2 regions of the Nocardiopsis gilva YIM 90087 genome follow, and region 2 is predicted to be linked to the other one. Evidence: riboswitches for the same ligand, from Rfam matches in the RefSeq annotation. Region 2 holds a riboswitch; the other holds the start of a gene.
What was found. A riboswitch is a leader RNA that binds a small molecule or an ion and turns the genes downstream of it on or off. The one in region 2 is predicted to bind cobalamin.

Region 1: linked by a shared signal. The riboswitch ahead of metE (5-methyltetrahydropteroyltriglutamate--homocysteine S-methyltransferase) and the one ahead of cobN (cobaltochelatase subunit CobN) in region 2 are both predicted to bind cobalamin.

The regions. Positions count from the first base shown of each region.
Region 1 is NZ_CP022753.1:4,315,376-4,319,791, reverse strand. It holds gene CDO52_RS19415 (polysaccharide deacetylase family protein) at 73-1,734, opposite strand; cobalamin riboswitch at 2,001-2,223, shown strand; gene metE (5-methyltetrahydropteroyltriglutamate--homocysteine S-methyltransferase) at 2,400-4,416, shown strand, end outside.
Region 2 is NZ_CP022753.1:2,109,146-2,113,561, forward strand. It holds gene CDO52_RS09755 (ABC transporter ATP-binding protein) at 1-211, opposite strand, end outside; gene CDO52_RS09760 (ABC transporter permease) at 204-860, opposite strand; gene CDO52_RS09765 (hypothetical protein) at 1,202-1,753, opposite strand; cobalamin riboswitch at 1,890-2,033, shown strand; partial or broken gene cobN (cobaltochelatase subunit CobN) at 2,096-4,416, shown strand, end outside.

The DNA.
Region 1 (4,416 bases), 2.2 Mb from region 2:
CCCTTTTCTTATATGACGCGGCGCGCACCGCATTCTCGCGGGGCGCGCCGGTCCGTCTCAGAAGTGCCGCGGTCAGTCCTTGGAGTCGGACGCGTCCGAGGCGGGCGACTCGGTGCCCTTCTCGTCCTTGCCGTCCTTCTCGCCCTTGTCTTCCTTGTCCTCCTTGGAGTCCGCGCCGTCCTTCTTCTCCTCAGGGTGGCCGTTGAAGTAGGACTTGCCCGGCTCGGTGTCACCGAGCAACTGGGACACCGTGACCATCTTGTAGCCCTTCTCATCCAGCTGCTTGAGGATGGAGGGGACGGCGTCGATGGTCGTGCCGTGGATGTCGTGCATCAGGATGATCGACCCGGGCTGGGCGCCCTGCACCGCGCGCTTGGACACGATGGAGGCGTTGCGGTCCTTCCAGTCGTTGGTGTCGACGCTCCAGATGATCTCCGCGAGCCCCTTCTCCTTGGAGATCTTGGAGACCATGTCGTTGGTGGCGCCGTACGGCGGGCGCATGAGCTCCAGGCTGAACCCGGTCTCGCGCCGGACCAGGTCGTTGACCGTGTCGAGCTCCGCGCGGACCCGGACCTCGGCCTGCCGGGTCAGGTCGGGGTGGTGCACGGTGTGGTTGGCGAGCTCGTGGCCTTCGGCGTACTCGCGCCGCACCGTGGACGCGTGTTCCTGCACGGGCTCGCCGGTGAGGAAGAAGGTGGCCTTGGCGTCGTACTCGGCGAGGGCGTCGAGCAGCTCCGGCGTGCGCTCGCCCGGGCCGTCGTCGAAGGTGAGCGCGATGCACTTGGACGCGGGGTCGGAGCAGTCGACGCTGTCGTCGCGCACCGGCATCATCCCGGGGATCTCGGCGTCGGCGCCGTCCTTCGGGGGCGTCGCCGCCTTCTCGATCCGGTAGTCGGGGGTGACGACGACGGCCGCGGCCTGGGCCTTCTTGCCGAAGTCCGACAGCAGCGGGTCGACGTCCTCCTTCGGGATGACGGCGGAGATCCGGCCGGACTTCACCGGGGCCACCTGGCCCTCGTCGAACTCCACGACGAGGTCGCCGTCGGGGTTGAAGCCCATCGAGTCGTACGACCGCAGGATCGGGTAGAGCTGGGAGGTGTCCGCGGCGTCCTTGTCCTTGAGCGCCTTCTTCACCAGGCCGTCGAGGGTCTCCAGCTCCTTCTGCCCGGCCAGCAGCTCGGTGGAGTAGGCGGTGGTCCCCGTGGTGGTGTCGTACCAGTAGGTCGCGTAGGCGGTGTGCTCGCCCTCGTCGTCCTTCTCGTCCTGGGTGAGCCGGACCGCCACGACGTCGTCGCCCGCGACGCTCAGGTTCCAGCCGATCTTGATGTCCTTGGCCTTGGAGTTGGCGCCGAGGAAGTCGTCCCGCTCCTGGCCGGTGATCTCGCCCAGCCGCTTCGTCAGCGGGTCGGCGTTGGGGATCTTCGGGTAGGCCAGCTCCGCCGTGACGCCGGACTCCTCGGTCTCCTTCGTCTCCTCGGTCACGTCCGGGACGTTGTCGAGATCGACGACGGTGAGCTCGTCGGCCTTGCCGGTCGCCTTGGCCCGCTCGGGCTTGTCGGACTTGTGCTCGGCGTCCGGGGAGGAGCAGGCGGCGAGCGCCAGGGCGGTCACGAGTGCGAGCGCGATCGGAGCGGAGGCTCGCGGGAGGCGTGGGGTGCGCCGACCTGCCGAAGTCGGCGCGGGCGAGTTGGGTGTGGTGAACGGCGCGTCGGGTTCGCCGGGCTCTGTCTGCAAGGGAAGGAACGTCTTTCGCAATTGGTGGGGAGTTTTTCAGACCCGAATTCTCGGTTGCTCAAGGGTCCGGATCGCCTTCGCCAGGGGGTGTTCAGCAGGTGCAACCGGGCCCACCGAACGAGCTTAGAACGGTCAAGGGCCTGCCCGCTGACATGGCGGGCAATAAGAGCGTCAACACCCGCTGTCCGAAACGCAAAACCGCAGGAACGGGGATGTTTCGGGCGCATGAGGGCATGCCCGACCGAGCCGCGCGCAAACGGATCCCTATACTGGCAGCCGCGGTCGGTACACGCACGGCAGCAGTCGCGCGTGTCGAAAGAGGGAACCCGGTGCGAATCCGGGACTGCCCCGCAGCGGTGAGTGGGAACGAGAGCCGTCAACAGCACTGGGCACGACCCGCCTGGGAAGCGACGGCCGGTAGGCCCGCGTGTCGGCACCCCGGCACGTACGCCCACGAGTCCGAATACCTGCCCTCCGCCCGTGGACGCCCCCGCGTCCGCGGTTGGTCCACGTGCCTCGAGGGAGGGCCGCGGGCGACGGGCGCTTCACCGCGCACGCGCTCATGCGTTGCTCCCGAACGGCACGGCTGGACCGCCAACGGCTGTTCGACGAGGGAGAGAAGAAGCCATGAGAACCCGAACCTCGCTTCGAGGCGGTGCCGTCCGATGACGACCACCGTGCACGGATACCCCCGCATCGGCCCCAACCGCGAGCTCAAGCGGGCGAGCGAGGCCTACTGGGCGGGACGCGTCCCCGCCTCCGAACTGGACGCCGTCGCGGCCCGGCTGCGCCGCGGCGTCTGGGAGACCCTGCGCGACGCCGGGGTGGCGGAGATCCCGTCCAACACGTTCTCCTGCTACGACCACATGCTCGACACCGCGGTCCTGTTCGACCTGGTGCCGGAGCGCTTCCGCACCCCCGACTTCGCCGGGGACGACCGCGAGGCCGAGCTGCGGCGCTACTTCGCGATGGCCCGGGGCTCCGACGACATCGCGCCCCTGGAGATGACCAAGTGGTTCGACACCAACTACCACTACCTGGTCCCGGAACTGTCCCCCGACCAGCGGCCCCGCCTGGCCGCCTCCACCAAGCCCCTCTCGGAGTTCGCCCAGGCCAAGGGGCTGGGCATCGTCACCCGGCCGGTGCTCGTCGGCCCGCTCACCTTCCTGATGCTGGCCAAGCCCGCCGCGGACGCCCCGCAGGGCTGGCGGCCGCTGGAGCTCCTGGACGACCTCCTCGGCCGCTACGCCGAGCTGCTGGAGCTCCTGGCCGCCGCCGGCGCGCGCCAGGTGCAGCTGGACGAGCCCATCCTGGCGACCGATGACGGCCGCGCCGAGCTGGTGGCGCTGGAGCGCGCCTACGGTCGGCTCGGCGAGCTCACCAACCGCCCCGAGATTCTCGTCTCCACCTATTTCGGGTCGATCGGCACCGAGGCGCTGGAGGTCCTCAAGCGAACCCCGGTGGAGCGGATCGGCCTGGACCTGGTGGCCGGGCCGGAGTCGGTCGACGAGATCGCCGCCATCTCGGGCCTGGGTGACACCACCCTGGTCGCGGGCGTCGTCGACGGCCGCAACGTGTGGCGGGCGGACCTGCCCAAGGCGCTGTCCACCCTGGGCTCGCTCCTGGGCCTGGCCCGCGGGATCGTCGTCGGCACCTCCTGCTCCCTGCTGCACGTGCCCATCGACCTGGACGCCGAGACCGAGCTCGACCCGGTGATCCGCGAGCGGCTGGCGTTCGCCCGCCAGAAGCTCGACGAGGTCGTGCTGCTCGGCCGGGCGCTGTCGGCCGGGGACGAGGGCATCGCGGCGGAGCTGGAGCGGGCGCGTGCCTCAGCCCCGGACAGCGGGGCGTTCGTCAACCGCCGGGTGCGCGCACGGCTGGACGCGCTGGGCGACGACGTGGCCCGCAACGGGCACGACCAGCGCGGTGCGGCCCGGACCGACGACCCGCCGCTGCAGACGACCACCATCGGTTCGTTCCCGCAGACCGCCGATGTGCGCAAGGCGCGCGCCGACCACCGCGCCGGGCGGATCGACGACGCGGAGTACACGCGGCGGATGCGCGCCGAGATCGACCGCGTCCTCGCGCTGCAGGAGGACATCGGCCTGGACGTCCTCGTCCACGGCGAGCCCGAGCGCAACGACATGGTGCAGTACTTCGCCGAGCGCCTGGACGGCTTCGTCACGACCCAGAAGGGGTGGGTGCAGTCCTACGGGTCGCGGTGCGTCCGCCCGCCGATCCTCTACGGCGACGTCTCCCGGCCCGAGCCGATGACCGTCGAGTGGATCACCTACGCCCAGTCGCGCACGTCCAAGCCCGTCAAGGGCATGCTCACCGGCCCGGTCACCATGCTGGCCTGGTCGTTCGTGCGGGACGACCAGCCGCTGGGCGACACCGCCCGCCAGGTGGCGCTCGCGCTGCGCGACGAGGTCTCCGACCTGGAGCGGGCGGGGATCCGGCACATCCAGGTCGACGAGGCCGCCCTGCGCGAGCTGCTGCCGCTGCGCGCCGATTACCACGCCGACTACCTCGCCTGGGCGATCGGCTCGTTCCGGCTGGCGACCTCCGGCGTTGCCGACACCACCCGGATCCACACGCACATGTGCTATTCGGAGTTCGGGCGGATCGTCGGCGCCATCGAACAGCTGGACGCTGACGTCACCAGCGTCGAGGCGGCCCGCT
Region 2 (4,416 bases):
GCATCGTGGTGGTCTTGCCGCACCCGGAGGGGCCGAGCAGGACGACGATCTCTCCGGCCGGGATCGTCATGGTCAGATTGTCGACGGCGGTCTCCGCGGAGGCGCCGAACCGCTTCGTCACCTCGATGAGGCGGATGGGGACGCCCCCGGCACGGTCACCGCTCGCGGCGGGGTCGGCCGGCGTTCGCGGGGCGGTGGTGCTCTCAGGCATGGATTCGAATTCCTCGTGAGGTGGTCAACTTGCCGATCAGGACGAAGATGAGGTCGAACAGCAGCGCCAGCACGACGATGCCCAGCGTGCCCGCCAGCGCCATGTTCGGCGCGTTGACCGTGCCGAGGCGGCCCTGGGCGCTGAAGATCAGCTGGCCCAGACCGGGCCCGTTGACGAAGGCGGCGATGGCGCCGATGCCCATCGCGAGCTGGGTGGACACGCGCAGCCCGGCCAGGATCGCGGGCCAGGCCAGCGGGAGCTGGACCCGGAACAGGGCGCGGGTGCGGCTCATGCCGATGCCGTGCGCGGCGTCCACCAGTGCCGGGTCGACGCCGTTCAGTCCGGAGATCGTGTTGCGCAGGATGGGCAGCAGCGAGTAGAGCACGATCGCCGTCACCGTCGGCGCCACGCCCAGTCCGAGGGGCGTGATCAGCAGGCCGAGCATGGCCAGCGAGGGGATGGTGAAGATGATGCTGGTGGTGCCGGTGGTCAGCGCGGCGGCCGTCTCGTTCCGGAATGCCAGCACGCCGATCCCCACCCCCAGGACGGCCGCGATCAGAATGCACTGCGCGATCAGGCTGGCGTGCTGGGTCGCCTGCATCACGATCGTGTCGGAATGCCGGTCGACGTACGCCAAGAAGTCGGTCACGATGCGAGCGCCTCCCGAGCAGGGGAGCACACGCCTTGAGCGGAATCGGTCATGAGGGGCAACGTAGCCGCGTGAATCCGGAGTACGCGTCGAGACGAATAAGGTGATCGTTCTGTTGTCGGATCAGAATTGAACCGCAACGCCGCGACGCTTGACGTCGGATTGCGGCGCGGCGTTCCGTTTGTCCGAGAAATCCGCTCTGACCTGCGTTCTTCTGTCCATTTTCGGTGGTCGGCGGGGCGCTTTTCACGTCTCGGTCACACGTTGTGTCAGGGCAGGCTCACAGGGCGACCCACTCTCGCGTTCCTATCCACGGCCGTTGTCCGCGTTCTCATACGTCCTCACGGCATGGCCGCCAGCGAACGGGCGTAATTGACGTGCTGCACCACCTGCATCATCGTCGACGGATCGCGGGCAGGGATGAGCGTCGAATGCACGATCCCGTGTCCCTGCACGGTCACCTGAATGCTCCCAGTAATCCTGCGCTCTTTCATGAGGAGAAACAAGAGCCCGAGGAGACAGAAGACGAAGAACAGGATGGCCAGCACGATCGCCACCGGCGGAATGGTCTCGTGCTGCTGTGTCATGTCGTTGACGTTCCACATGCTGCCCTTGATCGGAAAACGTCCCGAGGGGGTGATCACCTCGGTGCGGGTGACGGTGATGTCCCCGATCGTGGTGAGCGGCACATTATCGGCACCGGAGACCTCCGACGGGCCCTGCCACCCTCCGGTCTGCGGCGTTCCGCCATAGGGGGACACCTCGCCCGGATGTGGCTGCGCGCCCGACGGATACGGTGCGCCGCCCGGATGGGGCTGTTCGAACGGGGTATCGGGCCGCTGCTGTCCGAACGGGTCGCTCGGGCCGGGCGAGGGGTAGGGATCGTGGGTCATGCCCGCGATTCTTTCTTACGGAGTGACGGCCCTGAAACCCCGGAGTGGCAGGCGTTCCGGCGATCAGCGGACGGGGGCGCGGTGGTCCCCTGCGGGCACACCGCGCTCTTCTGCGAGGATGGGCGACGGCGGTGCGCAGGAACCCGGTGCGAATCCGGGGCGGTCCCGCCACTGTGACCAGGGAGTGAACCCGCCCACACACGCCACTGCCGCGGCGGCTCGCGGGTGCGAACGCGGTGGGAAGGCAGCGGGGAGCGGCGATCTGGGAGCCAGGAGACTGCGCGCCGACACGCATCTGTTCGGTCACGGGGCGCGGACCCCGGCGAAGACGAAGGACCACGAGTGGCAACGATCCTGCTGCTGTCCACGGCCGATACCGAGTTGCTGGCGGCGCGCGCCGCCGACGCGGGCTACCGGACCGCCAACCCGGCCCGCACCGACCCCGACGACCTCCCCGCCCTGCTGGACGGCGTCGACGTCGCGGTCGTGCGGCTGCTCGGCGGGCGCGAGGCGTGGCCGCAGGGCCTGGACACCCTCCGGGCGAGCGGGGTTCCGCTCGTCGCGCTCGGCGGCGAGGCGGCCCCCGACGCCGAGCTCATCGCGTTCTCCACGGTGCCCTCCGGCGTCGCCACCGAGACCCACGCCTACCTGCGCGAGGGCGGCATCGGCAACCTCCGCCAACTGGCCCGCTTCCTCTCCGACACCGTGCTGCTCACCGGCGAGGGCTTCGAGCCGCCGGAGCGCATGCCCGACTACGGCGTGCACGGCTCCTACGGCTCCGACCCCCAGCGCCCGACCGTGGCCGTGGTGTTCTACCGGGCGCACGAGCTGTCGGGGAACACCGCCTTCATCGACGTGCTGTGCGAGGCGATCGAGGCCGCAGGAGGCAACGCCCTGCCGGTGTTCTCCGGCTCGCTGCGCGGCCTGACCGCCGAGACCCACCCGGGCCTGTTCGAGCTGCTCGGCCGCGCCGACGCCGTCATCACCACGGTGCTGGCGGCCGGTGGGGCGGTGGCCGCCGACGCTAGTGGGGGCGGCGACGAGGACGCCTGGGACGCCGGGGCGCTGGCCGCGCTGGACGTGCCCATCCTCCAGGGACTGGTGCTCACCTCCAGCCGCGAGCGCTGGCAGGCCTCCGACGCCGCCCTGACCCCGATGGACGCCGGGATGCAGGTCGCGATCCCGGAGTTCGACGGGCGGCTGATCACCGTCCCCTTCTCGTTCAAGGAGACGGGGGAGGACGGCCAGATCCCGGTCTACGCCGCCGACCCCGAGCGCGCCGCGCGCATCGCCGGGATCGCCGTGCGCCACGCCCGCCTGCACGCCGTTCCCCCGGAGCGGCGCCGCCTGGCCGTGGTGCTGTCCTCCTACCCGACCAAGCACTCCCGGGTGGGCAACGCCGTCGGCCTGGACACCCCCGCCTCGGCGGTGCGGCTGTTCCGGCTCCTGGCCGAGCGCGGCTACGACCTCGGCTCCGACGACACGCTGTGGCGCGTGCCCGGTCCGGAGGAGGACCGCCGCGAGGACGACGGCGACCCGCTGATCCACGCTCTGATCAGCGCCGGGGGCCACGACGTCGAATGGCTCAGCGAGGAGCAGCTCGCCCGCGCCGACGCCCGCGTCCCGCTGGACGACTACCGCCGCTGGTTCGACGCCCTGCCCGCCGAACTGACCGCGGGCATCCGGGAGCACTGGGGCGAGCCGCCGGGCGAGCTCTACGTCGACGACTCCTCGGGCCGCCCCGAGATCGTGCTGGCCAGCCTGCGGTTCGGCAACGTCGTGCTGATGATCCAGCCGCCGCGGGGCTTCGGCGAGAACCCGATCGCGATCTACCACGACCCGGACCTGCCGCCCTCGCACCACTACCTGGCGGCCTACCGCTGGCTGGAGACCGCGCGAAAGGACGGCGGATTCGGCGCCGACGCCGTCGTCCACCTGGGCAAGCACGGCACCCTGGAGTGGCTGCCCGGCAAGGGGCTGGGACTGGCGGCCGAGGACGCCCCCGACGCGGTTCTCGGCGACCTCCCCTTCGTCTACCCGTTCATCGTCAACGACCCCGGCGAGGGCACGCAGGCCAAGCGCCGCTCGCACGCCACCGTGGTCGACCACCTCGTCCCGCCGATGGCGCGCGCCGACACCTACGGCGACATCGCCAAGCTCGAACAGCTGTTGGACGAGTACGCCCTCGTCAGCGACCTCGACCCGGACAAGGCCCCGGCGCTGCGCGCGCAGATCTGGACGCTGATCAAGGCCGCCGAGCTCCACCACGACCTGCACCAGGACGAGATGCCCGGCGAGGACGACTTCGACGACTTCGTCATGCACGTCGACGGGTACCTCTGCGAGATCAAGGACGTGCAGATCCGCGACGGCCTGCACATCCTCGGCGCCGCGCCGGAGGGCGAGGCGCGGGTCAACCTCGTGCTGGCCGTGCTGCGCGCCTCGCAGGTGTGGGCCGGGCAGGTGGGCGCCCTGCCCGGGCTGCGGGCGGCCCTGGCGGAGGCCTTCGGGCTGGAGGAGAAAACGCTGCTGGCCGAGCCGGGGGCGCGGGCCGAGGTCCCGCCGCCCTGACCGACCTGGTGGAGGGGCCGTCGCGCAGCGCCTCCGACGCGCTCGACCTGATCGACACGCTGGCCCGGCGCGTGGTCGAGGCCATGGACGAG